2 regions of the Streptomyces sp. NPDC031479 genome follow, and region 2 is predicted to be linked to the other one. Evidence: riboswitches for the same ligand, from Rfam matches in the RefSeq annotation. Region 2 holds a riboswitch; the other holds the start of a gene.

Region 1 (14,358 bases), on a different contig from region 2:
GCCCCGTCTCCGAGGGTCTGTTCGGCTGGATCTTCGGTCTGGGTGCGCTGATCGCTGTCGCCGTCTGGGTCGCGGCCCACACCGCTAAGGCCAAGAAGTCATGAGTAGCCAAGACATTCCCGAAGAGAAGCACCTGCCGAGCGAGCAGGGCGACGCGCACCACGGTGGCGTAGCGGTCGCGGACGATCCGTTCGCCGACCCGGGCCTTCCGGTCCACAAGCCGCGCATCCAGGACATCGACGAGCGGGCCGCCAAGCGGTCCGAGCGCACGGTCGCGATGCTGTTCACGCTGTCGATGCTGGCCACGATCGGCTTCATCGTCGCGTACGTGACCCTCCCGGTCGACAAGATCGTCTTCATCTTCCCGATCGGGAAGGTGAGCGCGCTGAACTTCGCGCTCGGTCTGACCCTGGGCACGGCCCTCTTCTGCATCGGCGCGGGCGCGGTCCACTGGGCCCGCACCCTGATGTCCGATGTCGAGGTCGCCGACGACCGCCACGAGATCGCGGCCCCGGCCGAGGTCAAGGCGAAGGTCCTCCAGGACTTCGCCGACGGTGCGAACGAGTCCGGCATCGCCCGCCGCCCGCTGATCCGCAACACCCTGATCGGCGCGATGGCCATGGTGCCGCTCGCCGGCGTCATGCTGCTGCGCGACCTGGGCCCGCTGCCCGAGGTCAAGCTGCGCAAGACCGTGTGGGCCAAGGGCAAGCTGCTGATCAACGACAACACGAACGAGCCGCTGCGTCCCGAGGACGTGCTCGTCGGTTCGCTGACCTTCGCCCGGCCGGAAGGCCTGGAGGAGGAGCAGCACGACTTCCAGACGCAGATCGCCAAGGCCGCCCTGATGATCGTCCGCATCAAGCCGGAGGACATCAAGGACAAGCAGGAGCTGGAGTGGTCCCACGAGGGCATCGTGGCCTACTCCAAGATCTGCACCCACGTCGGCTGCCCGATCAGCCTGTACGAGCAGCAGACGCATCACGTGCTCTGCCCGTGCCACCAGTCCACCTTCGACCTCTCCGACGGCGCCCGAGTCATCTTCGGCCCGGCCGGTCACGCGCTTCCGCAGCTGCGGATCGGCGTCAATGACGAAGGCTTCCTCGAAGCGCACGGCGACTTCGAAGAGCCCGTCGGTCCTGCTTTCTGGGAGCGCGGATGAGCACTGCCACCGAATCCAACACGGCGCGCAAAGCGCCGGCCGGCGAGCGCGTAGCGGACTGGGCGGACGGCCGCCTGGGCATCTACAGCCTGGCCAAGTCCAACATGCGCAAGATCTTCCCGGACCACTGGTCCTTCATGCTGGGTGAGATCTGCCTCTACAGCTTCATCATCATCATCCTCACGGGTGTGTACCTGACGCTGTTCTTCCACCCGAGCATGAACGAGGTCGTGTACCACGGCTCGTACGTGCCGATGCAGGGTGTCCAGATGTCCGAGGCCTTCGCCTCGACCCTGAACATCAGCTTCGAGGTCCGCGGCGGTCTGCTCATCCGGCAGATCCACCACTGGGCGGCGCTGATCTTCGTCGCGGCCATGCTCGTGCACATGATGCGCGTGTTCTTCACGGGTGCCTTCCGCAAGCCGCGCGAGGTCAACTGGGTCTTCGGCTTCCTGCTGCTGGTCCTCGGCATGTTCACCGGTTTCACTGGTTACTCCCTGCCGGACGACCTGCTCTCCGGCACCGGTGTCCGCTTCATGGAGGGCGCGATCCTGTCCGTGCCGGTCGTCGGCACGTACCTGTCGTTCTTCCTCTTCGGCGGCGAGTTCCCCGGCGGCGACTTCGTCGCACGGTTCTACTCGATCCACATCCTGCTGCTGCCCGGCATCATGATGGGCCTGCTGGTGGCCCACCTGATCCTGGTCTTCTACCACAAGCACACCCAGTTCGCGGGTCCCGGCAAGACGAACAACAACGTCGTCGGCATGCCGCTGCTGCCGGTCTACATGGCCAAGGCCGGAGGCTTCTTCTTCCTGGTCTTCGGTGTCATCGCGGCCATCGCGGCGCTCGCGTCGATCAACCCGATCTGGGCGCTCGGCCCGTACCGCCCGGACCACGTGTCCACCGGTGCGCAGCCCGACTGGTACATGGGCTTCTCCGAGGGCCTCATCCGTGCCATGCCGGGCTGGGAGATCAACCTCTGGGGCCACACGCTGGTCCTGGGCGTGTTCATCCCGCTGGTGATCTTCCCGCTGGTCCTCGCCGCGATCGCGGTGTACCCGTTCATCGAGGCCTGGGTCACCAAGGACAAGGGCGAGCACCACATCCTGGACCGCCCGCGCAACGTCCCGACCCGTACGGCGTTCGGTGTCGCCTGGCTCACCTGGTACGTGATCCTGCTGATCGCCGGTGGCAACGACATGTTCGCGCAGTACTTCCACCTGTCGATCAACTCGATCACGTGGTTCGCGCGGATCGGCTTCTTCGTGGGCCCGGTCATCGCCTTCGTGATCACCAAGCGGATCTGCCTCGGCCTCCAGCGCCGGGACCACGACAAGGTGCTGCACGGTCGCGAGACCGGCATCATCAAGCGCCTGCCGCACGGTGAGTTCGTCGAGGTCCACGAGCCGCTCTCGCAGGGCAAGCTGCACACCCTCACCTCGCACACGCAGTACGAGCCGATCGAGGTCGGCCCGACGGTCGACGAGAACGGCGTCGAGCGCAAGGTGAAGGCGGGCGAGAAGCTCCGCGCGAAGCTCAGCAAGGGCTTCTACGGGGAGAACACCCACATTCCGAAGCCCACGGTGGAGGAGTACAAGGAGATCCAGAGCGGCCACGGCCACCACTGATCTCCGGTATGACAGCTTGAGGGATCGGTTTCGGCCAATCCTGGTGTCGCCACGGTGAGAGCCCCGTCCAGTGACTGGACGGGGCTCTTCGCCGTCTCCCGGGCTGGATAGGCTGAGATCCTTCCCATTCGACGTGGAACTTTTCCGAGCAGCAGGAGCGGACCATGAACGTTGCGACCCCGGCAGGCGGCGACAGCGTGGCGGCCCGTGGCTGGCCGGGCCTCCTCGACGCCCTCCTGACCGGCCGGGACCTCACCACGGACGACACCGCCTGGGCGATGGACCGGATCATGCGGGGCGAGGCCACGGACGCGCAGATCGCCGGTTTCATGGTGGCGCTCCGGGCCAAGGGGGAGACGGTGGCGGAGATCAACGGCATGGTGCGTGCCATGTACGATCACGCCAATCTGATCGAGGTACCGGGCCGGACGGTGGACATCGTCGGCACCGGCGGGGACGGGACCAAGACCGTCAACATCTCCACGATGTCGGCGCTCGTGGTGGCCGGCACCGGCGCGAAGGTGGTCAAGCACGGCAACCGGGCCGCGTCCTCCGCGAGCGGCTCCTCGGACGTGCTGGAGAAGCTCGGCGTCAACCTCAACCTCACCCCGGCCCGGGTCGTGGAGGTCGCCGAGGAGGCCGGCATCACCTTCTGCTTCGCGGTGAAGTTCCACCCCGCGCTGCGGCACGTGGCGGCGGCCCGCAAGGAGCTGGGCATCCGGACCACCTTCAACTTCCTCGGCCCGCTGACCAACCCGGCGAAGGTCCGCGCACAGGCCACGGGCGTGGCCGACGCCCGGGTCGCCCCCATCGTGGCCGGGGTGCTCGCGGAGCGCGGCTCCTCGGCGCTGGTCTTCCGGGGCGACGACGGCATGGACGAGCTCACCACGACGGCCACCTCCCGGGTGTGGTGGGTCCGTGACGGCGCGGTCACCGAGCAGACGTTCGACCCGCGTGACATCGGGATCCCGATCGTGGACGTCTCCGCGCTCCGCGGCGAGGACGCCTCCTACAACGCGGACGTCGCCCGCCGGCTGCTGGCCGGAGAGCGGGGCCCCGTGCGCGAGGCCGTCCTGCTGAACTCGGCGGCGGCCCTGGTGGCGCTGGACCCGGGCAGCGGGTCCCTGGAGGAGCAGCTGTCGGCCGGCGTCGCGCGGGCGGCCGAGTCGATCGACTCGGGCGCGGCCCGGGCGGCCCTGGAACGCTGGGCCGCCGCCAGCAACGCCTAGGCGCTGCGGCGCGGCGCGAGCGCGGCGTTCGCAAGGAGACCCCGGTCCACATCGTGGACCGGGGTCTTGCGCGTGGAGGATCTTGTGGCAGGATGCTGACCAGGTCACGAGTGACAGCGTTTAGGCCCCGGCTTGCTGTCCGGCAACCCTCCTTCCGTGGCGGGGTGCCCCGGGTGATGACCAGGCCGTAGGCAGCGAGGTCTACGGCAAGCGCGGATCCCTCGATACCAGGGGTCCTGGGTCTTCGAGGAGCTTTTTCCGTGAGCAAGCGAATGCGATAGGGCGACTCCGCCCCTTCTTCACCCCTCGGATCAGGGTCGCCGACGCGTACCCCCACGTCATTCCGAGGTCCTTCCCGTACCCCTGTGGCCGGCCGGCGCCGTCGCGTCCCGCCGTACCCGCGTACGGGCACACCGAAGCCATTCAGCCCTGCCTGCCGGGAGACACCGCCATGTCCGCATTCCTGAACTCCGCCGCCGCCGCCGCCACCGCCACCGATGTCGCCGTCGACCCCGCCTGTGCCCAGCCGCTGCCCGTGCTCGGCCGCGACGTGACCGTCCCGCTCGTCACCGGCGGCGAGGTCACCTACGCCGCCCTCGACTACGCGGCCAGCGCCCCCGCCCTCCAGCGGGTCTGGGACGACGTGGCCGCGTACGCCCCGTACTACGGCAGCGTCCACCGCGGGGCCGGGTACCTCTCGCAGCTCTCCACCGACCTGTTCGAGCAGAGCCGCGTCACCGTCGCGGAGTTCCTGGACTGCCGCCCCGGCGACCAGGTGGTCTTCACCCGGTCGACCACCGATTCGCTGAACCTGCTGGCCGCCGTCCTGCCGGCCGACTGCCAGGTCTTCGTCTTCGAGACCGAGCACCACGCCTCGCTGCTGCCCTGGGGCGACGCGCAGGTGACCTACCTCAACGCCCCGCGCACCCCGGCCGAGGCCGTCGCCACCCTGGAGCGGGCACTGGCCGACCGCGAGCCCTACGGCCCCGCCCTGGTGTGCGTCACCGGTGCCTCCAACGTCACCGGCGAGCTGTGGCCGGTCAAGGAGCTTTCCGCCGCCGCGCACGCCCACGGTGCGCGGATCGTCCTGGACGCCGCCCAGCTGGCACCGCACCACCCCGTGTCCGTCCGGGAGCTGGACGTGGACTGGGTCGCCTTCTCCGGCCACAAGCTCTACGCCCCCTTCGGCTCGGGCGTCCTCGCAGGCCGCGCCGACTGGCTCCAGGAGGCCCGGCCGTACCTGGCCGGCGGCGGTGCCTCCCGCAAGGTGGCCCGCCGCGAGGACGGCGGCGTCGACGTCGAGTGGCACACCACCGCCGCCCGCCACGAGGCCGGCTCCCCGAACGTCATCGGCGTCTACTCCATCGCCTCGGCCTGCCGCGCCCTGAAGGACGCGGGTTTCGAGAACCTGGTCGCCCGCGAGAACCACCTCATCGCCAAGGTCCGCGAGGGCCTCGCCGACGTCCCCGCCGTGCGCGTGCTCTCCCTCTTCGGGGACGACGCCCCGCGCGTCGGCGTCATCTCCTTCGTGGTGGACGGCTGGAACAGCTCGCACTTCGCGGCCGCGCTGTCCGCCGAGTACGGGATCGGCGTGCGCGACGGCCTCTTCTGCGCCCACCCGCTGGTCCGCACCCTCCTCGGCAGCGAGCCGCAGGAGCCGGGCGAGTGCGGCGCCCCGGAGGCCGCGCCGGGGGAGCGCTCGCTCAACGCGATCCGGGTCTCCTTCGGCGCGGGCACCCCCGACGAGCACGTCGAGCGGTTCGTCCGGGCCGTCGGGGAACTGGTCGCGGACGGCGCCAAGTGGCAGTACCGCACCGAAGAGGGCCGCTGCGTTCCGGCCGTCTGAAACGCCGGGGAGCGTGCCCTGCCGGGATCCGCTGCCGGCTGCCCGCGCCGGCTGATCGCCCCGGCGAACGTGCTCTGCGAGGACGAGTGGGGCGCGGAGTACGTCCACCGTCGGCCCGGGGACGTGGCGGAGACGCTCGCGGTCTCGCGGACCGGCTGCGCGGGTACGTCTGCTGCCCGGCCGAGAGCTGCCCGGCCCGGCCGGGCGAAAGCATGCCGGGGCTCGGCGGAGCCTGAGGGGGCCGGTACCGGGGCGCGGGACCCGTGCCCCGGCGGCCCCGCCGGCCCGGCGCTACGCGTCGAGGCCGATCGCGAACGCCGCTTCCAGGTCGTGCTGGGAGTACGTGCGGAACGCCACGTGCGTGTCGGTCGCCTCGACGCCCGGGATCTTGCTGATGCGGCCGGGGATGATGTCGGCCAGGTTCTCGTGGCGGGCGACGCGGACCAGCGCGATCAGGTCGTACGTACCGGTGACGGAGTAGACCTCGCTGACGCTGTCCAGCGCGGCGATGGACTCGGCGATCTCGGGGATGCGGTCCACGCTGGTCTTGATGAGCACGATCGCGGTGATCATGGCTGGCTGTCTCCCTAGGTGGGCCGTCACTGGTCGCCTCACTTTAAGACGTGATCCGTAGGGTCACCAAAGCCCGTGCCGTCGTCCCCTGCGCCCCCGCCGTCGACCGGTGCGCGCCCGCGCCGCGTCCGGGCGATCGGCCATTCCGCCAGGACGGAGCGCCTCTTGCCGGTACGGCGATAACGCGCCCATGCGTAGAGGAAGCCCACGGAGAAGCCCACCACGTGCGCCAGGTAGGCCACCCCCGGCCCGCTCTCCGCGCGTTGCGCGGCCAGCCACTGGAGGACGAACCAGAACATCAGCACGATCCAGGCCGGGAAGCGCAGGGGCAGGAAGAGCAGGAACGGGAACAGGCTCGTCACCCGGGCCCTCGGGAAGAGGCAGAGGAAGGCCCCCAGGACCGCCGAGATCGCGCCGGAGGCGCCGACCAGGGTCTGGTCCGAGGAGGCGTTGGCCGCCGCGTACGCCGCCAGCGCCAGGTACCCCGTGCAGACGTAGAAGACGAGGAAGGGCGCCCGGCCCATCCGCTCCTGCGTCATCGCGCCGAAGACGTGCAGGAAGAGCATGTTCCCGAGCAGGTGGAGCCAGCTGCCGTGGACGAACAGCGCGGTCAGCGGGGTGAGGAGCGGGCGAGCGGCCCCCGAGAAGAGTTCGTCGGGGACCACCCCCCAGTGCCGGAAGTACGCCGTCCCCGTGGCGAGCAGCCGGTCGCCGGTGCCGTAGGCCGGATTCAGGCCGGAGGCGGGGCCGAGCAGGAAGGCCAGGCAGCAGCCGGCGATCAGTGCGTACGTGACCACCGGGCCCCGGGCGGCCTCGCGTACCGCCAGCCACTTTACGATCATGCGAGAGAGCATGACGCAGACGGACCCGCCCGAGGGCGGTGCCAGGCCGTAGGGTTACGTGCGCGGTCCGTGCACTGCCGCGGAAGGCTTTAATTGAATGAGTTACGAAGGAGAGAGCGACCTGATGACGGTTCCCCAGCCGACCGACACCACCCGGTGGCGCTGCACGTTGTGCGGCAACCTCACGCGGTTCGACGTCACCCGTTCGTCGAAGGTCGTGGAGTACGTCCACCTGGACCTCGCCGGGGAGCCCAAGGTCGAGGAGCGCGAGGTGGTCAGTGAGACCATCGACTCGGTCCGCTGTCGCTGGTGCAACGCGGTGGACCAGATCGAGCTCGTGGACAGGCCGGGCGCGGACTCCTGAGGGAGCCGGGCCCACAGTAGATCACGGTAGGGGTGACGGATTGTGGAGCCAGCAAGCGGCGCTGAGACGGCCGACGTGGCCGGCGACGCCGCCGAGGTGCTCGACCGCCCGCTGCCGGAGGGCGTGCGGCGCCGGGTCGTCGCGCTCGTCTCGGACGCCTTCGGCGGACTGACGGTCGCGGACCTCCCGGCGCAGCTGCGGCAGTACGCCCGGTTCACCCCGACCCGCCGCGCCAAGTTCGCGGGCAACGCCATGGCCGCCGCGGTGGAGACGGACGGGGTCTTCCGCAGCCGGGTCGCGGAGAAGCTGCGCGAGGCGCAGCCGGAGCTGGCCGGGGCGCTGGACGGCGGGGCCCCGCCCGCGGCCGCGGATCCGCTGGACGTGGCGGCCGCGGCGTACGTGCTGCGTCCGGCCGGCTGGGTCAAGCTGGTGGCCGCCGCGGGCGAGGAGGCCCAGCGCGCCGACGCCGAGCGGGTCGATGACGAGACCCGCCGGGAGCTGGAGCGGCTGCGCGCGGAGCTGGCCCAGGCGCGGGAGCACCAGCGCGCCGGGGGCGACCAGGTGAGGGCCGAACTGGACTCCGCGCGCAAGGAAGCGGAATCGCTTCAGCGCAAGCTGCGCAGTGCCCTGAGCGATGTGAAGAGGGGCGAGGCGGCCCTGCGCAAGGTGACCGCCGAGGTCGACGGGATCCGTGCCGAGGCGGCCGTGCAGGTGGCCGCCGCCGAGAGCGAGTCCCGGCGCCTGAAGTCCCGGCTCGCGGAGGTGGAGTCCTCGCTGGAGACCTCGCGGCGGGCCACCCGCGAGGGGCGCAGCATCGAGGACATGCGGCTGCGGCTGCTGCTGGACACCGTGCTGGACGCGGCGGCGGGCCTGCGCCGCGAGCTGGCGCTGCCGCCGGTCTCGACGCGTCCGGCCGACACCGTGGACGCGGTCGAGCCGGGCCGGATGACCCCGAAGGACATCGCGGCGCGGGCCCTGTCGGAGACCGATCCGGCGCTGCTGGACCAGCTGTTGGCGCTGCCCCAGGCGCATCTGGTGGTCGACGGCTACAACGTGACCAAGACCGGCTATCCGACGATGCCGCTGGAGAAGCAGCGGCTGCGGCTGCTGGGCGGGCTGTCGATGCTGGCCGCGCAGACGGGCGCCGAGATGACCTGCGTCTTCGACGGGGCGGAGCTGGCGGCCCCGGTGCTGCTCGCGCCGCCGCGCGGGGTGCGGGTGCTGTTCTCCAAGGCCGGGGTGACGGCCGACGAGCTGATCCGCCAGCTGGTGCGGGCCGAGCCGCCCGGCCGGCCGGTGGTCGTGGTCTCCACGGACCGCGAGGTGGCCGACGGCGTCGCGAAGGCGGGGGCCCGGCCGGTGACCTCGGCGCTGCTGCTGAAGCGGCTGTCGAGGGTTTCGTAGTCGATGCCCCCTTGGTTCCTTTCGTAACCGCTGGGTGCAATGCCGGAATTGGCGGTGCGTGCGGGGGACGCACCGTCAACTCGCCGGTACGCAGCGTGCGCCGACGGTAAAGAAGCCGGTCGGGAAGCGGAATTTTTCGTACGGGGATTTGAACTCATCACGGGCGGGTCACTAGGGTCTGTTCAAACCTTCGTGCGGTCGTTCATCCATTCGGGGTGCGGGCGGAGGTGCGCTGCCGAGTGCGACCCTCTTCGGTGGCTCCAGTCCGAAGGAGCTCACGTTCGTGGCGTCCCACCGTCGACCGAAGCCGCCGACCCGCACCCGCGTGAGCGTCCTCACGGCACTGGCCACCGCGGCCGTCGCCCTCTCCTCCCAGTCGGCCATGGCCGCCCCGGACAAGCCGAACAAGGACGAGGTCAAGGCCAAGGTCGACGCCCTCTACGAGGAGTCCGAGCAGGCGGGCGAGAACGCCAACGCGGCCAAGGACCGCCAGGACAAGCTGGAGAAGGAGATCGCCCAGCTCCAGGACCAGGTCGCACGCGGTCAGGACGAGCTCAACGGCCTGCGCAACGTCCTCGGTTCGATGGCGACCGCCCAGTACCGCGGCGGCGGCCTCGACCAGTCCGTGGAGCTGCTGCTGTCCGGCGACCCGGAGACCTACCTCGACAAGGCCTCCACGCTCCAGCAGCTGAGCGGCAAGCAGGTCGAGGCGATATCGAAGATCCAGGCCAAGCAGCGCATCCTCGCGCAGCAGCGCCAGGAGGCCTCCGGCAAGCTCGCCGACCTCGACGCCGTCCGCAAGGAACTGGCCGAGAAGAAGAAGACCGCCCAGGAGAAGCTCGCCGCCGCCCAGGCCCAGCTCAACTCGCTCACCGCCGAGGAACGCGGCCAGCTGAAGAACGAGGAGGCCAAGGCGGGCGAGGACGCCGCCAAGGCCGCCGGAGGGGGCGCCAAGCCCGGTGCGGTGAAGGGTTCCGGGCGGGCCGCGGCCGCCCTCGCCGCAGCGGTGACCCAGGAGGGCAAGGGCTACAACCTGGGCTCCACCGGCATGGCGTACTGGGACTGCTCCAGCCTGGCGCAGTGGGCCTACGGGCAGGCCGGCGTCCAGATCAGCCGCACCACCTTCACCCAGATCAACGACGGCACGCGCATCGGCATGAGCGAACTCCAGCCCGGAGACCTGGTCTTCTTCTACGACGACCTGCACCACGTCGGCCTCTACGCGGGCAACGGCCAGGTCTTCCACGCCGCCAACCCCAGGAGCGGCGTCCGGTACGAGGCCATGAAGAACATGCCCTTCCAGTTCGGCGTCCGCGTCGGCTGATCCCGTCCTCCCCGGCTCCGGGGAGACGCGCCGTACACCGCCCATCCGGGCGAATTACGCGGACCCGCCCTGACCTCACGCCCCATCGGTGACCTGCGTCTCCGGTGGGGCGTCACCGTGCGTGCCCGCCGGAGGTCGTTGGTCGGCGTGTGGTGGCGCCGCTACTGTCTGCCAGCGCGGAGCCCGGCACTCGGCCGTCCACGGGGGGCGGACCCGGCCCCGCGCAGCGCAAGGGAGCGGTTCCACGTGGCGTCCCATCGCCGGACCGGGCTCAGCGGCCTGGACCGGAGCACCAAAGTCACCGTCTTCGCCGCCGCGGCGGCCACCGCCGCGGTGGCCCTGGCGGGCGCGTCCGCGCAGGCGGCCCCCGGGCTCCCGCACGACCCCTCCACCGGTTCCCGCGCCCAGGTCGACCGGCTCTTCGAGGAGGCCGAGCAGGCCACCGAGAAGTTCAACTCGGCCGGTGAGAAGGCCGACGCGCTGCGCGCCGAGATCAGCCGGGCCCAGGACGCGGTGGCCCGCGGCCAGGACCGCATCAACACCATGCGCGGGGTCCTCGGCGCCTTCGCCGGAGCCCAGTACCGCTCCGGCGGCCTCGACCCCACCGTCGAGCTGATGCTGTCCGACGACCCCGGGGACTACCTCGACAAGTCCGCCGTCCTCAACCGGTTGAGCGGCCGCCAGGCCCGCCGGCTCGGCGAACTGCGCGAGGAACAGCGCCGGATCGGCCAGCAGCGCCAGGAGGCCTCCCGCAAGCTCGCCGAACTGGAGGCCCTGCGCACCGAGGTGGCCGCCCAGAAGCGCTCCGTCACGGCCAAGCTCGCCGCCGCCCGGCAGCTGCTCAACGCGATGCCCTCGGCGGAGCGGGCCGACTACGAGCGGGCCTCGCGCTCGGGCGGCCGCGCCGACGTGCTGCCGGACCTGTCCTTCGACGACGGCGGCGGCCGGCCCTCCGGCCGGGCGATGACCGCCGTGATGGCGGCCCGCGCGGCCGTCGGCAAGCCCTACGTGTGGGGCTCCACCGGCCCCTCCGGCTTCGACTGCTCCGGGCTGATGGTGTGGTCGTACCGCCAGGCGGGCGTCTCGCTGCCCCGGACCTCGCAGGCGCAGCGGTACGCGGGCCGGCGGGTGCCGCTCTCGCAGGCCCGGCCCGGGGACCTGGTGACCTACCGCTCCGACGCCAGCCACGTCGCCATGTACGTCGGCAACGGCCAGGTGGTGCACGCCCCCTATCCGGGTGCGCGGGTGCGCTACGACCCCGTCGGGATGATGCCGGTGTCCTCGGTGACCCGCCCCTGAGGCGGACCGTGCGTACGATCGGCTGATGATTCCGGTCCGCCGATCCCCGCGCGTGCTGCCGCGCGCGCTGCCGCTCCTGCTGTGCCCGCTGCTCTGCCTGCCGGTGGCCGGGTGCGCGCGGCCGGCGGCCCGCACCCCCGCGGCGGCCGGGACCACGGCGGAGGCCGGGATCCGGGAGGCCGTGGCCGCCTGGTCGCGCCGGCCGCCCGAGCGGCTCGCCGGGATCCCGCTGGAGGGCTGGTCCTACGAGGTCACCTCCGTCCGGCCGGACGGCGCACGGGCCCTGGTACGGGCCGAGCTGCGCTACCGGCTCACCGGCTACGACGCCGCCCCCGCCGGGTCGGCCCGCGAGGTGGAGCTGACGCGGGAGGGCGCCGCCTGGCGGGTCACCGCCGACCGGCCCGCCCCCGGAGCCCCTCCCCAGCTGTGGGACCAGGGCCCGGTGACGGTGGTCCGGGGCGAGCACTCCCTGGTGCTCGGCGTGGGCCAGGACCCGGCGACGCTGACCGGGATCGCCGGGGAGGCCGACCGGGCGGTGCCCGCCGTGAGCGCGGCCTGGCCGCGCGACTGGGCACGGCGGGCCGTGGTGCTGGTCCCCGCCTCCCTGGACGCGATGGCCGCGCTGCTGGGCCGGCCGGCCGACGCGTACCGGGGCATGGGCGCCGTCACCACCGGCCGGGTGGGCGCCGCGCCGGCCCCCGCCGACCGGGTCGTGATCAACCCCTCCGGGTACGCGGAGCTCAGCGCGGCCGGCCGGAGCGTGGTCCTGACCCACGAGGTCACCCACGTCGCGACCCGCTCCGCCACCTCCGCCTCGACCCCGCAGTGGCTCTCCGAGGGCTTCGCCGACTGGGTCGCCTACCGGGGCACCCCCGCCACCCCGGCCGAGGCGGCGCCCGCGCTGGGCCGGGCCGTACGGGCCGGCGAGCTGCCGCCCGCGCTCCCCTCCGACGCCGCGTTCGCCTTCGGCGGGGACGCGCAGGCCATGGCGCGGGCCTACGAGGGCGCCTGGCTCGCCTGCCGGCTCGTCGCCGAGCGGTGGGGCGAGGCGGCGCTCGTACGGCTCTACGGGGACGCGGGCCGCGAACCCCTGCCCACCGCCCTGGGCGGGGCATTGGGAACGGACCTGCCCGGACTGACGCGGGCCTGGCAGGAGGCCCTGCGGCACGAGCTCGGCTGACGTCGTCCGGTACGTTGGCAGCGATGCACAAGACGCTGATCGTGACCAACGACTTCCCGCCGCGCCCGGGCGGCATCCAGGCCTTCCTGCACAACATGGCGCTGCGCCTCGACCCCGAGCGGGTCGTCGTCTACGCCTCCACCTGGAAGCACGGGGCCGAGGGCCGCGAGGCCACCGCCGCCTTCGACGCCGAACAGCCCTTCACCGTGGTCCGCGACCGCACCACCATGCTGCTGCCGACGCCCCGGGTGACCCGCCGGGCGGTCTCCCTGCTGCGCGAACACGGCTGCGAGTCGGTGTGGTTCGGGGCGGCGGCCCCGCTGGGCCTGATGGGCCCGGCACTGCGCCGGGCGGGCGCGCGGCGGCTGGTGGCCACCACCCACGGGCACGAGGCGGGCTGGGCGCAGCTCCCGGCCGCGCGGCAGCTGCTGCGGCGGATCGGCGAGGGCACGGACACCCTGACCTACCTGGGGGAGTACACGCGCTCGCGCATCGCCTCGGCGCTCACGCAGCGGGCCGCCGACCGGATGGTCCAGCTCCCGCCGGGCGTGGACGAGAAGACCTTCCACCCCGGATCGGGCGGCGCCGAGGTCCGGGCCCGCCTCGGACTGAGCGACCGGCCGGTGGTCGTGTGCGTCTCGCGGCTGGTCCCGCGCAAGGGGCAGGACACGCTGATCGAGGGGATGCCGCGGATCCTGGCGGCCGTCCCGGACGCGGTGCTGCTGGTCGTGGGCGGAGGCCCGTACGAGGCGGACCTGCGCGCGCTGGCCGCGCGTACCGGGGTCGCGGACTCCGTGGTCTTCACCGGGGCCGTCCCCTGGGCGGAGCTGCCGGCCCACTACGGCGCCGGGGACGTCTTCGCGATGCCCTGCCGGACCCGGCGGGGCGGGCTGGACGTGGAGGGGCTCGGGATCGTGTACCTGGAGGCCTCGGCGACGGGCCTGCCGGTGGTCGCGGGCGACTCGGGCGGGGCGCCGGACGCGGTGCTCGACGGGGAGACCGGCTGGGTGGTCCGGGGCGGTGACCCCGAGGAGGCCGCCGAGCGGATCGTCGCCCTCCTCCAGGACGCGGAGCTGCGGCGCCGGATGGGCGAGCGCGGGCGGGCCTGGGTCGAGGAGAAGTGGCGCTGGGACCTGCTCGCCGACCGCCTGCGCGAGCTGCTGTAGCCGCCGCGCGGGCCGGCGGCGGTGCCCGGCGCATTCGCGCCATGTCCGACTGTCACTCACATGCGTGGCAGCACGGGTTATGGCCGGTTCGGCCCGATCCGCTCATCATGCGCCCATGACACCCAAGCTGACGCGCCGTCAATTCGGCCTCGCCGCACTGCAGACGGCCGCCGCTCTCGGATTCACCCGCATCGGGCTCTCCTCCGCGGCCGCCGTCGAACCCGCCGCCGCACAGTACGCCCCCGCCATCGTCGTCGGCTCCGGATACGGATCCGCCGTCGCCGCGCTGCGCCTCGGGCAGGCCGGGGTGCGTACCGTCGTCCTCGAAATGGGGCGGCTGTGGG
Region 2 (14,358 bases):
CCGCGGGCAAGGGCGTGAAGTTCGGCATGGTGCCGATGCCGACCACCGACGGCGCCGACCATTCCGCGATGGGCGTCGCGGACTGGGTGATGGCCTTCAGGAACGGCCACAAGAAGGAGGCGGGGAAGTTCCTGGACCACCTGTACTCGGCGAAGAACGTGACCGCCTTCACGTCCATGTACGACCTGCTGCCCGTCACCACCAGCGGCTACCGGGCCATGGATGCGAGCACGGGCGGCTCGGCGGCCCAGCTGAAGACCTTCCTGGCCGCCCTGCCGACGTCCCGCCTCTACCCGGTCGGCAAGAAGTCCTGGGCCGGGGTCAGCGAGGACATCAAGCAGAAGATCGGACAGGTCGTCCAGCCGGGCGGACAGCCCGAGAAGGTCCTGGAGGACATCGCGACGAGCGCGCGCAAGGCGGACGGCGACCACTGAGCCGGCGCCGCCCGCCACCGGTGCCCCCGCGCGGGGCCGCGCGGGGCCGCTGTCGGCGGGCGGCGTTAATCTGGCCGTATGACGGACGACGGGCGGCTGACGGCCACGGAGGCCGCCGTGCTCGCGTACGAAGGCCGCACCTGGCCCGGGCCCGGCGCCAAGGAGCGGGCGATACGGGAGGGGCTCGGACTGACCCCCGTCCGCTACTACCAGCTGCTCAACGCCTTGATGGACGATCCACGGGCGCTCGAACACGCACCGGGCACCGTCAACCGGCTCCGGCGGATCCGCGAGGCCCAGCGGGCCCGGCGGTAGGCGACTGTCCGCGAAGGGGTGGGCGCGTCCGGGCGTCGCCGGTAGGGTCGTCTGCATGGGGAGCCATCCGCACGACCTGCCGATGCCCGTGCCCGCCACCGCAGCCGGACGCGAGGGACTCGAAGCCCTCCTCCGCACACCGCGCAACGCCGTCGTCGCCCTCGACTTCGACGGCACCCTCGCCGAGATCGTCCCCGACCCGGACCAGGCCCGCGCGCACCCGGACGCCGTACCGGCGCTCGCCGCGCTCGCCCCGCGGGTCGAGGCCGTCGCCGTGGTCACCGGCCGCCCGGCCGGGGTCGCCGTCCGCTACGGCGGCTTCGCCGGAGTACCCGGTCTGGAACACCTCGTCGTCCTGGGCCACTACGGGGCCGAGCGCTGGGACGCCGTCACCGGCATCGTGCACGCCCCCGCCGAACACCCCGGAGTGGCCGCCGTACGGGCCGAGCTGCCGGGCTTCCTCGACGCCATCGGCGCGTGGCGCGGGACCTGGATCGAGGAGAAGGGCCGCGCGCTGGCCGTGCACACCCGGCGGGCCGAGGACCCGGAGGCGGCGTTCGCCGCCCTGCGGGAGCCCCTCGCGGAGCTCGCCGCCCGCCACGGGCTGATGGTCGAGCCCGGCCGGGCCGTGCTGGAGCTGCGTCCGCCGGGCATGGACAAGGGCGTCGCCCTGACGGAGTTCCTGGAGGAGCGGCAGGCCGGGGCCGTGCTCTACGCGGGGGACGACCTCGGGGACCTCGCGGCGTTCTCGGCGGTCGAGAAGCGCCGGGCCGACGGGCTGCCGGGGCTGCTGGTGTGCAGCGGCTCCGCGGAGGTCCCGGAACTCGCCGCACGCGCCGACCTCGTCCTCCCGGGCCCGGCCGCCGTGACGGCCTTCCTCGCGACCCTCGCCGGGGCCCTCCCCACCCCCTGACCCGCCGGGCCCGGGAGCCGCCCGTGCGGGCAGTACGGGACCAGGGGATCGGGGGGATCAGGGGACCAAGGGACCGGCGGATCAGGGGATCAGCGTCGCGAGGCCGGCGCAGATCAGGCGCACGCTGAGCAGGAACTTCTCGTCCTCCCCGTGGGCCGAGGCGGCGGCCACCGTCAGCGGGAAGCGTTCCAGCAGCGCGGCGACGTCCTCGGGCCCGACGGGCGCCTCCGGGGAGTCGCTCTGCTCCTGGAGCACGAAGCCCGTGAGGTGGCTGAGCAGCGCGTCGGCCCCGACGGCGCAGTCCGCCTCCGGCACGCCGGCCGCGCGCAGGGTCTCCAGCAGCCGCTCCATCACCGACAGGGCCCCGGTGCTGAGCACCTTCGGGCTGTCGGCGAACATCACCGCGCCCCCGGCGTGGCGCCGGATGCCGTCGCGCAAGGTGAGGGCCTGGGCCTCCACCCGTTCCTGCCAGCCCGCGCCGGGATCCAGCGCGGCCAGTGCGGCGGTGCCGGCATTGTAGGCCTGCCGCGCCACCCGGTCCGCCATCAGCCGGACCAGGACGCCCTTGCTGGGCACGTGGTAGTAGAGGCTGCCCGCCTTCGCGTCGAGCCGCTGGGCCACGCGCCGCATGGACAGGCCGTGGTAGCCGGACTCGGCGAACTCCGCCATGCCCGCGTCGATGATGCGTTCCTTCGTCAGCTTCACGGGGACAGCCTACGCCCATTTTCTAACACTGTTTGAAAGTGCCCGTCCGGAGCGCTACTGTCATCCCACGACGACCGGAGGGGGGTGGCGGCGATGGGCGCGATCGTGTTCAACGCGACCACGGCGGCATTGATGGTGATGATGTTCAACGGGGGCCTCGACCTCCTGGGCCGGGACACCCTGCGCGGGCGCCGTACCCCCTGGGCGGCGGTGGCCCTGACCGCACTCGCCCTCGCCGGGGTCCTCACCCAGCTGTGCTGGTCCGGGGCCATGGACGCCCTCGACGACGACCCCGCGAAGAGCGGGTGGTGGCGGGTGGTCACCGCCGTGTTCATGCAGAACGGCGGCCTCCTCGGCGGCGCCTGGAACATCGCCACCCTCGCCGCCGTCGCCGCGCTGGCCGACTGGTTCTGGGGAGCGCCCCGCACCCTGGCCCTGTTCCTCGCCGGGATCCTCCTGCCGGAGCACCTCGACGCCCTGCTCGGCGTGGGCGGCCACCACAGCACCGACCCCCGCAACTTCGCCGGGAGCTCCGGCGCCACCTACTTCCTCGGGGCCACCCTCGCCGCCGCCCTCCTGCTCCGCGCCCTGCGCGCCCGCCGTGCGGACGCTGCGGGCGCCGGCCGCGCCAAGGAGCTGCTGCTCGCCGCCGGGGTGCCCGTCCTCGGCCTCGTCCTGTGGTTCGCCCAGGCCAACGGCCACGGCCTGGTCTCCTGCTACGGATTCCTCCTCGGAGCCCTCGCCCTGTGCCTCCCGGGCCCGCGGCCCGCGACCGCGCCCGCCCCCGCTCAGGCCCCGGCCAGCGCCGCCAGCTGAGCCTCGAACCAGGCCGCTGGGGGCAGCGCCGTGGCCGCCGCGGCCAGCCGCTTCGTCCGCTCCGCCCGCTCCGCCCGGGGCATGGACAGCGCCTCGTGCAGGGCCTCGGCCGTCGCGGTGACGTCGTACGGGTTCACCGTGATCGCGTCGCCCTTCAGCTCCTCGTGCGCCCCCGCCCCGGTCGACAGCACCAGCGCGCAGCCGTCCTCCGAGACCACCGGGATTTCCTTCGCGACCAGGTTCATGCCGTCCCGCACCGGGTTGACCAGCGCCACGTCCGCCATCCTGTACGCCGCCAGCGAGCGCGCGAAGTCGTCCTCGACCGACACCAGCACCGGCTGCCAGTCCGCCGTCCCGAACTCCTCGTTGATCTCCGCCGCCAGCTCCCGCACCGAGTCCGTGTACGCCCGGTACACCGCCAGGTCCTGCCGGGACGGGTACGCGGAGGCCAGGTGCACCACCCGCTCCCGCCACTCGGGGTGCGTGACGAGCAGCTCCCGGTAGGCCAGCAGCCCGCGCAGGATGTTCTTCGACAGCTCGGTGCGGTCCACGCGGACGATCGTCATGCGGCCCGCGACCTCCGCCCGCAGCGCGGCCAGCCTCTCGTCCACGACCGGCCGGTGCGCGAGCGCGCGCAGGTCGTCCGCGTCCACGCCGAGGGGGTACTGCCGGACTTCGGTGAACCGCTTCGGGCCGTAGCGCCCGTCGGCGACCGCCCTGCGGTGCCAGACCCCGCGCTCCGGGACCCCGCTGGGCAGGGACGACTCCGCGATGCCGGTCGCGTCGTCCGCGTTGGCCCCCGTGATGAAGTTCACCGACCAGCGCCAGGCGTGGAAGCCCAGCTGGTCCGCGCCGAGCATGCCCCACACCAGCTGGGAGCGGATGTCGTCCGGGAGCATGTCCATGAACTCGCGAGACGCCCACGGGGTGTGCGTGAAGTGCGCGATCCGCAGGTCGGGGCGCAGCTCGCGCAGCTGCCCCGGGACCAGGGCCAGGTGGTAGTCCTGCACCAGGACGCGCGCGCCCTCGGCGGCCTCCTCGGCCAGCGCCCGGGCGAAGGCCCGGTTGTAGGCGACGTACGCCTCCCAGTGCCGGCGGAACGCCGCGTCGAAGACCGGCTCGCGCGGGACGTCGTAGAGGTGGTGGTGGGTGAACCAGAGCACCGAATTGGCGATGCCGTTGTACGCGCCGTCGTACACGGCCGGGTCGATGTCCAGCATCCGCACCCCCGGCTCGGAGGTGCCCCGGCGCACCGCCTCCCGGTCGGCGCCGGAGAGGGCCGCGCAGATCCAGAGGGCCTCCGGCTGCTTCGCGAGGGCCGCCGACAGGCCGGAGACGAGCCCGCCCCCGCCGCGCCGGGCGCTGAGCGTGCCGTCGTCGGAGAGGACGTAGGAGAGCGGGCCGCGGTTCGCGGCGACGAGTACCTGAGAAGCCATGGGGCGAACCTAGCCCGGCCCGCCCCTGCTCAAACTCGTGTGCGGCACCGCTCCGGCGGCCGTCAAGCGACGCGGCGGCCCGCGTACTCCTTGATCTCCGCCATCGGCGGCCGCTCCTCGGTGTCCACCGGGTAGGTGCGCGGAACGAACCCGTCCGGCCCCCGCTCGAACTGGGTCAGCTCCGGTCGCACGAGGTGCGCACGCGAGAGCCGGACCTGCGCCGTCCGGTAGATCGCGGCGGCCATCCGGCCCAGCGCCCGCCCGTCCTGGTGCCGGTGCAGCCGGACCCCGACGTCGACCTGGGCCAGCGCGTCCAGCCCGACCGTGTGCAGCGCGTCCACCAGCAGGCCCAGCTCGACGCCGTAGCCGACGGGGAAGGGGAGGCGCTCCAGCAGGGAGCGCCGTACGGCGTACTCGCCGCCGAGCGGCTGAACGAAGCCGGCCAGCTGCGGCCAGTGCAGGTTGAGCAGGGGGCGCGCGACCAGCTCGGTCACCCGGCCGCCCTGGCCGGGGGCGTCCGCGAGCGGGCGGTCGTACATGGCCTTGACGAACTGCACCTGCGGATCGGTCAGCAGCGGGCCGACGATCCCGGAGACGAAAGACGACGAGAAGTCCCGCAGGTCGGCGTCGACGAAGCAGACCACGTCACCGGTGGTGGCGAGCAGCGAACGCCACAGCACCTCGCCCTTGCCGGGCAGCGCGGGGATCCGCGGCAGGATCGCGTCCCGGTGCACGACCCGGGCACCGGCCTTGGCCGCGACCTCCGCCGTACGGTCGGTGGATCCGGAGTCGACCACCACCAGCTCGTCGACCAGGGGAGTGGGCAGGCCGTCGATCAGATCGCGCCGGATCACCTCCACGATCTCCCCGACCGTCGCCTCCTCGTCGAGCGCGGGCAGCACCACGCTGACCGTCGTCCCGGCCGCCCGTTTCCGGTCGAGCAGCTGGTCGAGCGGTCGGTCGGCGGCGGACCAGGAGCGGTCTGCCAGCCAGCGCTCCACCTCATCCAGCACCCTCAGCACTCCCTGGTTCCTCGGTGGCCCTCGGCGATATCGGCCGATATGCGATCCATCTCGCGGTTCGGACGGCTGTCTCAACCGCCCTGCCCTTCGGTTACAGTCTTGAACAACGCGACGGACCACGGCATGCCGGGGTCCCCGCGCACAAACGCACCGGCGCGCCTCAGAGCGCGTGTGCCGGTGCCATACCGCTCATCCAGAGGGGCAGAGGGACACGGCCCGTTGAAGCCCCGGCAACCCTCCAGTCGGTTCTCGCGATGCGTTTTCACACGCACCCCCGCGAGGTCCCCGGCTAGGGAAGGTGCCAATTCCGTCTCATGGCGAAGTGCGCCATGGGGAAGATGAGGAGAAAGGGCCTCGCCGTCATGGCTGCACAGACTGTCGCCACCTCTACCGACCTCGGTTCCGTCGATCTCGGACCCGCCACCGGCCTCTCCTGTCGCGAGTGCGGCACCCGCTTCGAGCTCGGCCCGATCTTCGCGTGCGTCGAGTGCTTCGGCCCGCTGGAAGTCGCCTACGACCTGCCGCTCGGCGACCCCGAGGCGCTGCGCGCCGCGATCGAGGCCGGCCCGAACAACATCTGGCGCTACGCCCCGCTGCTGCCCGTCCCCGCCGACGTGGCCTCCAAGCCCAGCCTGAACCCCGGCTTCACCAAGCTCGTGGACGCCCGGAACCTGGCCAAGGAGCTGGGCGTCACCGGCAAGCTGTACGTCAAGGACGACTCCGGCAACCCGACGCACTCCTTCAAGGACCGCGTCGTGGCCATCGCCGTCGAGGCGGCCCGCGCCTTCGGCTTCACCACCCTGTCCTGCTCCTCCACCGGCAACCTGGCCGGCGCCGTCGGTGCCGCGGCCGCCCGCGCCGGCTTCCGCTCCTGCGTGTTCATCCCGCACGACCTGGAGCAGGGCAAGGTCGTCATGGCCGGTGTCTACGGTGGCGACCTCGTCGGCATCGAGGGCAACTACGACGACGTCAACCGCTTCTGCTCCGAGCTCATCGGCGACCCGCTGGGCGAGGGCTGGGGCTTCGTCAACGTCAACCTCCGCCCGTACTACGGCGAGGGCTCCAAGACCCTGGCGTACGAGATCTGCGAGCAGCTCGGCTGGCGGCTGCCCGACCAGATCGTCATCCCGATCGCGTCCGGCTCCCAGCTGACGAAGATCGACAAGGGCCTGCAGGAGCTGATCAAGCTCGGCCTGGTCGAGGACAAGCCGTACAAGATCTTCGGCGCCCAGGCCGAGGGCTGCTCCCCGGTCTCCACCGCCTTCAAGGCCGGCCACGACGTGGTCCGCCCGCAGAAGCCGGACACCATCGCCAAGTCGCTGGCCATCGGCAACCCGGCGGACGGCCCGTACGTCCTGGACATCGCCCGCCGCACCGGTGGCTACGTCGAGGACGTCGACGACACCCAGGTCGTCGAGGCGATCAAGATCCTGGCGCAGACCGAGGGCATCTTCGCCGAGACCGCGGGCGGCGTGACCGTCGGCGTGACGAAGAAGCTCATCGAGAACGGGCAGCTCGACCCGGCGCTGACCACCGTGATCCTGAACACCGGTGACGGCCTCAAGACCCTGGAGGCGGTGGCCGCGGACAGCGGTCAGACCGCCACCATCCGCCCGAGCCTGGACGCGTTCCGCGCCGCCGGCCTGGCCTGACCCTTCCCACGACTCCCGGAAAGGCGGTAGCGCCATGAGCGTCAACGTCCGCATCCCCACCATCCTGCGCACCTACACCGGCGGCGTCGCCGAGGTCCCGGCCGAGGGCTCGACCCTGGCCGAGGTCATCGAGTCCCTGGAGAAGAACCACCCGGGCATCGCCGCGCGCGTCCTGGACGACCAGGGCAAGCTGCGCCGCTTCGTGAACGTCTACGTCAACGACGACGACGTGCGCTTCGAGGGCGGACTGCAGGCGGCGACGCCGGACGGCGCCGGCGTCTCGATCATTCCGGCCGTCGCGGGCGGCTGAGACCCCGAAAAGCAGAATTGCCCCCTCCGCTAATAAGCGGAGGGGGCAATTCTGCTTGATTGGGCGCGGTAGAGTTGGGGAAGTCCCCTCCGGTGCTCTTGCCCGCCGCATATGAGCCGGCCCCGTGAGGGTTGACATTGAGTCAACATGCGTGCGCCCTTTGGGGCTTTGGCGAAGATTGTCTGGCCCGAGTTGCCCGGCCATATGCCAAATTTTCACTCTATTTCTATGTTTCCGCGTGTCCAGAATTCTCGTCGGATTGACCTGTTGCAGACAGCAGCGGTGCGGATACATTCAGCCCCGGTCGAGGCGTTCCGGCGCAAGTTCTGACCCGGGACCGCGAAGTGCGGTACCGCGCAAGGGCCAGTAATAGGGGAGTTAGGCATGGCTCAGGGCACCGTCAAGTGGTTCAACGCGGAGAAGGGCTACGGCTTCATCGCGGTCGACGGTGGTGCGGATGTGTTCGTCCACTACAGCGCCATCCAGATGGACGGGTACCGCACCCTTGAAGAGGGTCAGCGGGTCGAGTTCGAGATCTCGCAGGGCCAGAAGGGTCCGCAGGCGGACATGGTCAAGCTCGCTGCTGCCGGCTGAGACCGAGCGCGATCGACCACCGACGCAACAGACGCACGAGGGGCCCACATCCCGGACACGGGATGCGGGCCCCTCGTGCGTCGCCCCGCGAACCAGGCCGGAAGCCGCCCGGCATTGCCCGAAGCCGCTTGCACTCGCGGGGGTCGAGTGCTAATCATTGGCGTTAGCACTCTCCCGGTGAGAGTGCTACTAAGACGAGGACCGGGTCGGTGAGGCCCGACGGGTCCGGCGGGAAGGAACCGCCGGCTCCGCAGGCCGTCCGTCGCGGGCGCGGGCGCGGTCCGGAGCAATCCACCCCTGTCCGGGAGGACCACTTCAGATGGCCAAGATCATTGCGTTCAACGAGGAGGCCCGGCGCGGTCTCGAGCGTGGCATGAACCAGCTCGCCGACGCCGTCAAGGTCACCCTTGGCCCCAAGGGTCGCAACGTCGTCCTTGAGAAGAAGTGGGGCGCCCCCACGATCACCAACGACGGTGTCTCCATCGCCAAGGAGATCGAGCTCGAGGACCCGTACGAGAAGATCGGCGCCGAGCTGGTCAAGGAAGTCGCCAAGAAGACGGACGACGTCGCCGGCGACGGTACGACCACCGCCACCGTCCTCGCCCAGGCTCTCGTCCGCGAGGGTCTGCGCAACGTGGCCGCGGGTGCCAACCCGATGGCCCTCAAGCGCGGTATCGAGAAGGCCGTCGAGGCCGTCTCCGCCGCCCTGCTCGCGCAGGCCAAGGACGTCGAGACCAAGGAGCAGATCGCTTCCACGGCCTCCATCTCCGCCGCCGACACCCAGATCGGCGAGCTCATCGCCGAGGCCATGGACAAGGTCGGCAAGGAAGGCGTCATCACCGTCGAGGAGTCGCAGACCTTCGGTCTGGAGCTTGAGCTCACCGAGGGCATGCGCTTCGACAAGGGCTACATCTCGGCCTACTTCGCGACCGACATGGAGCGTATGGAGGCGTCCCTGGACGACCCGTACATCCTGATCGTCAACTCCAAGATCGGCTCGGTCAAGGACCTGCTGCCGCTCCTGGAGAAGGTCATGCAGTCCGGCAAGCCGCTGCTGATCATCGCCGAGGACGTCGAGGGCGAGGCCCTGTCGACCCTGGTCGTCAACAAGATCCGCGGCACCTTCAAGTCCGTCGCCGTCAAGGCCCCGGGCTTCGGTGACCGCCGCAAGGCCATGCTCGGCGACATCGCCATCCTCACGGGCGGCACGGTCATCTCCGAGGAGGTCGGCCTCAAGCTGGAGAACGCCGGTCTCGACCTGCTCGGCCGCGCCCGCAAGGTCGTCATCACCAAGGACGAGACCACCATCGTCGACGGTGCCGGTGACAGCGACCAGGTCCAGGGCCGCGTCAACCAGATCCGCGCCGAGATCGACAACTCCGACTCGGACTACGACCGCGAGAAGCTCCAGGAGCGCCTCGCGAAGCTGGCCGGCGGCGTGGCCGTCATCAAGGCCGGTGCCGCGACCGAGGTCGAGCTCAAGGAGCGCAAGCACCGCATCGAGGACGCCGTTCGCAACGCGAAGGCGGCCGTCGAGGAGGGCATCGTCGCCGGTGGTGGCGTGGCCCTGCTGCAGGCCTCCTCGGTCTTCGAGAAGCTGGAGCTCACCGGTGACGAGGCGACCGGCGCCAACGCCGTGAAGCTCGCGCTGGAGGCCCCGCTGAAGCAGATCGCCGTCAACGGTGGTCTCGAGGGTGGCGTCGTCGTGGAGAAGGTGCGCAACCTGGCCGTCGGCCACGGTCTGAACGCCGCCACCGGCGAGTACGTCGACATGATCGCCGAGGGCATCATCGACCCGGCGAAGGTCACGCGCTCCGCGCTGCAGAACGCCGCGTCGATCGCCGCGCTGTTCCTGACGACCGAGGCCGTCATCGCCGACAAGCCCGAGAAGGCCGGTGCCCCCGCGGGCGGCGGCATGCCGGGCGGTGACATGGACTTCTGATCGGCCCCCGGCTGATCGGCTGTTCTCGAACGAGGGCGGCACTCCCTGCGGGGGGTGCCGCCCTCGGGCGTTTCCCGGTGGCCTGGAAGCCGCTCGTGTCGATCGCGAAGCCGAACGGCCGGGGTACGGGCAGGGCCTCGCCGAAGGTCACCGTCCTACGGGAGCGGTATCCGGCGGGGAAGGATCCCGGAAGCAGGTGATCTCGGAGTCCTACATGGTGACGACCAGGTTCGAAGGCCGATTCGTCCGCCACGAAGAGGCCGGGTGCGTAGGCGCCCTCCGCTGCCGAGAAGCGGAAGAGGAAGGGCGCGGTCTCCGCGACGTGCCGGTCGGGTGCGTGGATCTGGAGCTGTTCCCGCAACGAACGCATGCCCCGTAGGTAACGCAGCCTGGACCACGGCGACACGATGATCTTCCCGCGGATGAGCTCGGCCTTGAAGCCGTCCGGCGTGTCCATCTCCTCGACCGTGCGCAGGAGCGTCTCGAACGTCTGCGGTGCCGCCCGCTGTATCGGCGTGGCCCGTTCGGTCATGGTCGTCACCGTTCTCCTCCGCGTGCGAGGCCGTGCACTGGGCGTCAGACACCCCCTAGTGGGGCGTGGCCGGGTCGCGCCCGGGTGTCGAGACGGGGCGCCGCCGATCGGGGGGCTTTGGTTGACTGGGGGTATGAGCGATCTCTTCGTGAAGATCTGCGGGCTCAAGACGGCCCGCGACGTCGACGTGGCCGTGGAGGCCGGGGCCGATGCCGTCGGGTTCGTGTTCGCGCCCGGCAGCCCCCGGACCATCGGGGCGGGCGCGGCGCGCGAGCTGGCCGCGCGGGTGCCCGCCGGGGTGCTCACCGTCGGGGTGTTCCGGGGGCAGTCCGTCGAGGAGGTGCGCCGGTTCACCGAGGAGAGCGGCGTACGCGGCGTGCAACTGCACGGGGACGAGCCGCCGGCGCACTACGAGGCGCTGCGCGCGCCCGGCCGGACCCTGCTGCGGGCCACGGCCGCGCGGGTGGAGCGCTGCGGCGAGTACGGGGAGGACCTGCTGCTGATCGACGCGCCCGACCCGGGGTCCGGCAAGCCCTGGAACTGGGGCTCGGCGGAATTCGCGGCCCCCGAGGGCCGTTGGCTGCTGGCCGGCGGGCTGAACCCGGGCAACGTGCGCGATGCCGTGGCGGCGACCGGGGCCTGGGGCGTGGACGTCTCCAGCGGGGTCGAGGCGGAGCGCGGGGTGAAGTCCCCGGAGTTGGTCCGCGAGTTCATCAGCGCAGTGCGATCGTATGATTACTCTGCGTGAGAATGCCAGTGTGAGTTGCCTCTGAGCGGGCACAACGCCTGTATGGAACCGGAAACGTTCGGATGGCTGCGGCGCCTGACGCGCCGCCTCGCTCCCGGAGGTGGAGGCGGAGGGCTGCCCGGGCTCGCCCCGCGCCGTGCCCCCGCCTTCACCGCCGACTTCACCTCGACCACCCAGTGGGTGGCCGGCCGCTCCTGGGCCTATCCAAACGGCGGCCCGGTCAACCCGGGCGACAACAAGCTCGACCACCTCGTCGCCGACCCCGCCTACAGCCGCGGCGGGACCTTCCTCGCGACCCTGCGCCCCGACGGGAACTGGGACACCGGACTGCTCACCACCGAGGGCAGCGACGAGGGGTTCATGGTCCGCACCGGCGACGTGCTGGAGGCACGCGTGCGGCTGCCCGCCGAGACGGGGGCCTGGCCCGCGATCTGGACCTGGCGCGACGGCGGCCAGGAGATCGACGTCTTCGAGTACCACCCGGACAACCCCGACCTGCTCGAACTCTCCAACCACGTCCGCGAGGCACACCGCTACTACCGCGACCCCGCCGTCCGGCCCGGAGCCTGGGTCGACCTGAAGGTCGAGTTCGGCAGGACCTCGGTCGTCTGGTGGGTCAACGGCACGCGCGTCTTCTCCGACCGCCGGGGCGTGGGGCGCAGCTGGCGCGCGTACCTCATCGTGAACCTGTCGGTGTCCGCCGGGCGGTACCACCCGGCGCCCGGCCCGGAGCTGACGCGGATGTCCTACGAGGTCTCGCAGCTGCAGGTGTACCGGGGCTGAAGAGGCGGGGAACGCGGACCCGTAGGGGCGTCCGGTGCCGGGACCCGGTGCGCGCGGGGACCACCGCGCCGGAGCGGGCCGTGACCTCGGCACAGGGTGCTCCGGGTCGCCCGTACGGGTGGATTCTTCAGGGCCGTGCGCGGGGGCGCGGACGGGGGGCGACAGCGGCGGATGATCGTTTCGGCAGTCGGTGCGGCGGGCCCGTGACGCGCGGCGCGGGCCTTCGGCCACGCGGAGGCGGGCGGCTCGAGCCGGCTCCGGGGGCGACCCGATGAACCGGGGGCCGCCCCCCGGGAACCCCCGCCGGTGCCGGGCGCGGCCCACCCCGCCGATCCCGCGCACTCCTGGGGCCTGGACCGGATCGACCAGCGCCGCCTGCCGCTCGACAACGACTTCAGTGCCAACACCAGCGGCCAGGGCGTGACGGCGTACATCGTCGACAGCGGCATCGACTTCGGGCACCCCGACTTCGGGGGCCGTGCGGTGCGCGGCTTCGACGCGGTCGGCGACGGCCGCAACGGCGCGGACTGCGCCGGCCACGGCACGCACGTCGCCGGCACGGTGGGCGGCACGACCTTCGGGGTCGCGCGCAAGGTGAACCTGGTGAGCGTCCGCGTCCTGGGCTGTGACAACCGCGGAGCCTGGTCGGGGATCATCGCGGGCTTCGACTGGGTGGCGAACAACGCCCGGCAGCCCGCGGTCCTGAACGTCCGGGGCGGCGGCGCATGAGCGCCGCCGCCCCGGCGCCCCTTCTACGCCGGCACCGGCTGCTTCTGCGGACCGGCGGCCGGTGTGTCCGCCGCCTGGTCCGGGTCGGTGTCGAGCTCGGCCAGCATCTGCCGGGTGAAGCCGAAGAAGTAGGTCGCGGCGAAGCCGACCAGATAGCCGACGGCGAGGCCGCCCGCGTAGACGGCGACGGTCGCGCCCATGCCCGCCGTGCCGTCCAGCAGCGGGAAGAGGGCCCACCCCGAGGGGCCGATCGCGGTGGAGCCGAAGCCGATGCCGAGCTGGTTGAAGAGGCCCACGAAGGCCCCGCCCGCCGCGCCGCCCACGCAGGCGGTGATGAAGGGGCGGCCCAGCGGCAGGGAGATCCCGTAGATCAGCGGCTCGCCGACGCCCAGGAAACCGGCCGGGAGCGCGGACTTGATGGTGGTGCGCAGCGAGCGGTTGCGCGGGAGCCGGCAGTAGACGGCGATGGCCGCGCCGACCTGGCCCGCGCCCGCCATGGCCAGGATGGGCAGGAGCACCGTGTAGCCGGTCTGCTCGATGAGGGTCGTGTGGATGGGGATCAGGGCCTGGTGCAGGCCCAGCATCACCAGGGGGAGGAAGAGCCCGCCCAGCACCAGCCCGGCGAAGGCGCCGCCGGTGGCCAGCAGCCAGGTGGCGAAGGTGCCGATGGCGTTGGAGACCGAGCCGGCGAGGAACATCAGGCCGAAGAGGGTGACCAGGCCGGAGACCAGCACCGTGAGGGTGGGTGTGACCAGCACGTCCAGGGCCTCGGGCACCCGCTTGCGGCACCACTTCTCCACCTGGACGGCGAGCAGCGCCGCCGCGAGCGCGCCGAGGACGCCGCCCTGGCCGGGGGAGAGGTGCTGGCCGAAGGCGTCGATCTTCGCGACCCCGGGGAAGACGATGATCGCGGCGACCGCGCCGCCGAGGACCGGGGTGCCGCCGAACTCCTTGGCGGTGTTGTGGCCGACGAACACCGCGATCAGGGACATGAAGCCGGAGGCGATCGCGGCGAGGGCGGGGACGAGCGCCGGGAACCAGCCGAGGTTGGTGAGCATGCCGTTCAGGCCCGCGATGATCCCGCAGCCGATGAGGGCGGGGATCAGCGGGACGAAGATGTTCGCGACGCGGCGCAGGAACAGTTTGAACGGGGTGGCGTTGCGGGCCTTCTGGGCGTCCTTCAGCGCCGTTCCCCGGTCGGCGAGTTCGGCCGAGGTGACGGAGGGGTGCGGGGCCGCGGCGGCTCCCGGGGCGGCCTCGGTGCGGGCCTCGGCGACCAGGGCCTCGAGCTCGGGGGTGACGCGGGCGACGGTTCCCGGCCCCAGCACGATCTGGTACGTGTCGTCCTCGACCACGCCCATGACCGCCGGGAGGGCCTTGAGTTCCTCGTGCCGGACGAGCGAACGGTCGCGCAGCGCGATGCGCAG

Evidence for each region. Region 2 has a riboswitch for S-adenosylmethionine ahead of thrC (threonine synthase). Riboswitches for the same ligand answer to the same signal wherever they lie in the genome.
Region 1: it holds a riboswitch for S-adenosylmethionine, as region 2 does, so the genes downstream of both, ACZ5D2_RS33890 (aminotransferase class V-fold PLP-dependent enzyme) here and thrC (threonine synthase) in region 2, are expected to answer to the same signal.

What each region holds. Positions count from the first base shown of each region.
Region 1 covers NZ_JBVIKC010000047.1:22,566-36,923, forward strand. Annotated here, with positions in the region: gene qcrC (cytochrome bc1 complex diheme cytochrome c subunit) at 1-104, shown strand, start outside; gene qcrA (cytochrome bc1 complex Rieske iron-sulfur subunit) at 101-1,159, shown strand; gene qcrB (cytochrome bc1 complex cytochrome b subunit) at 1,156-2,787, shown strand; gene trpD (anthranilate phosphoribosyltransferase) at 2,952-4,016, shown strand; SAM riboswitch class IV at 4,119-4,235, shown strand; gene ACZ5D2_RS33890 (aminotransferase class V-fold PLP-dependent enzyme) at 4,468-5,862, shown strand; gene ACZ5D2_RS33895 (Lrp/AsnC family transcriptional regulator) at 6,154-6,435, opposite strand; gene ACZ5D2_RS33900 (rhomboid family intramembrane serine protease) at 6,474-7,277, opposite strand; gene ACZ5D2_RS33905 (hypothetical protein) at 7,402-7,641, shown strand; gene ACZ5D2_RS33910 (NYN domain-containing protein) at 7,681-9,045, shown strand; gene ACZ5D2_RS33915 (C40 family peptidase) at 9,329-10,369, shown strand; gene ACZ5D2_RS33920 (C40 family peptidase) at 10,616-11,668, shown strand; gene ACZ5D2_RS33925 (hypothetical protein) at 11,694-12,848, shown strand; gene ACZ5D2_RS33930 (glycosyltransferase family 4 protein) at 12,872-14,014, shown strand; gene ACZ5D2_RS33935 (GMC oxidoreductase) at 14,130-14,358, shown strand, end outside.
Region 2 covers NZ_JBVIKC010000015.1:108,371-122,728, forward strand. Annotated here, with positions in the region: gene ACZ5D2_RS18985 (extracellular solute-binding protein) at 1-434, shown strand, start outside; gene ACZ5D2_RS18990 (DUF3263 domain-containing protein) at 513-749, shown strand; gene otsB (trehalose-phosphatase) at 805-1,662, shown strand; gene ACZ5D2_RS19000 (TetR/AcrR family transcriptional regulator) at 1,744-2,367, opposite strand; gene ACZ5D2_RS19005 (hypothetical protein) at 2,461-3,183, shown strand; gene ACZ5D2_RS19010 (alpha,alpha-trehalose-phosphate synthase (UDP-forming)) at 3,156-4,619, opposite strand; gene ACZ5D2_RS19015 (glucosyl-3-phosphoglycerate synthase) at 4,682-5,632, opposite strand; SAM riboswitch class I at 5,828-5,986, shown strand; gene thrC (threonine synthase) at 6,004-7,293, shown strand; gene ACZ5D2_RS19025 (MoaD/ThiS family protein) at 7,328-7,603, shown strand; gene ACZ5D2_RS19030 (cold-shock protein) at 7,988-8,197, shown strand; gene groL (chaperonin GroEL) at 8,517-10,139, shown strand; gene ACZ5D2_RS19040 (phosphoribosylanthranilate isomerase) at 10,805-11,419, shown strand; gene ACZ5D2_RS19045 (LamG domain-containing protein) at 11,462-12,202, shown strand; partial or broken gene ACZ5D2_RS19050 (S8 family serine peptidase) at 12,512-12,925, shown strand; gene ACZ5D2_RS19055 (PTS transporter subunit EIIC) at 12,955-14,358, opposite strand, start outside.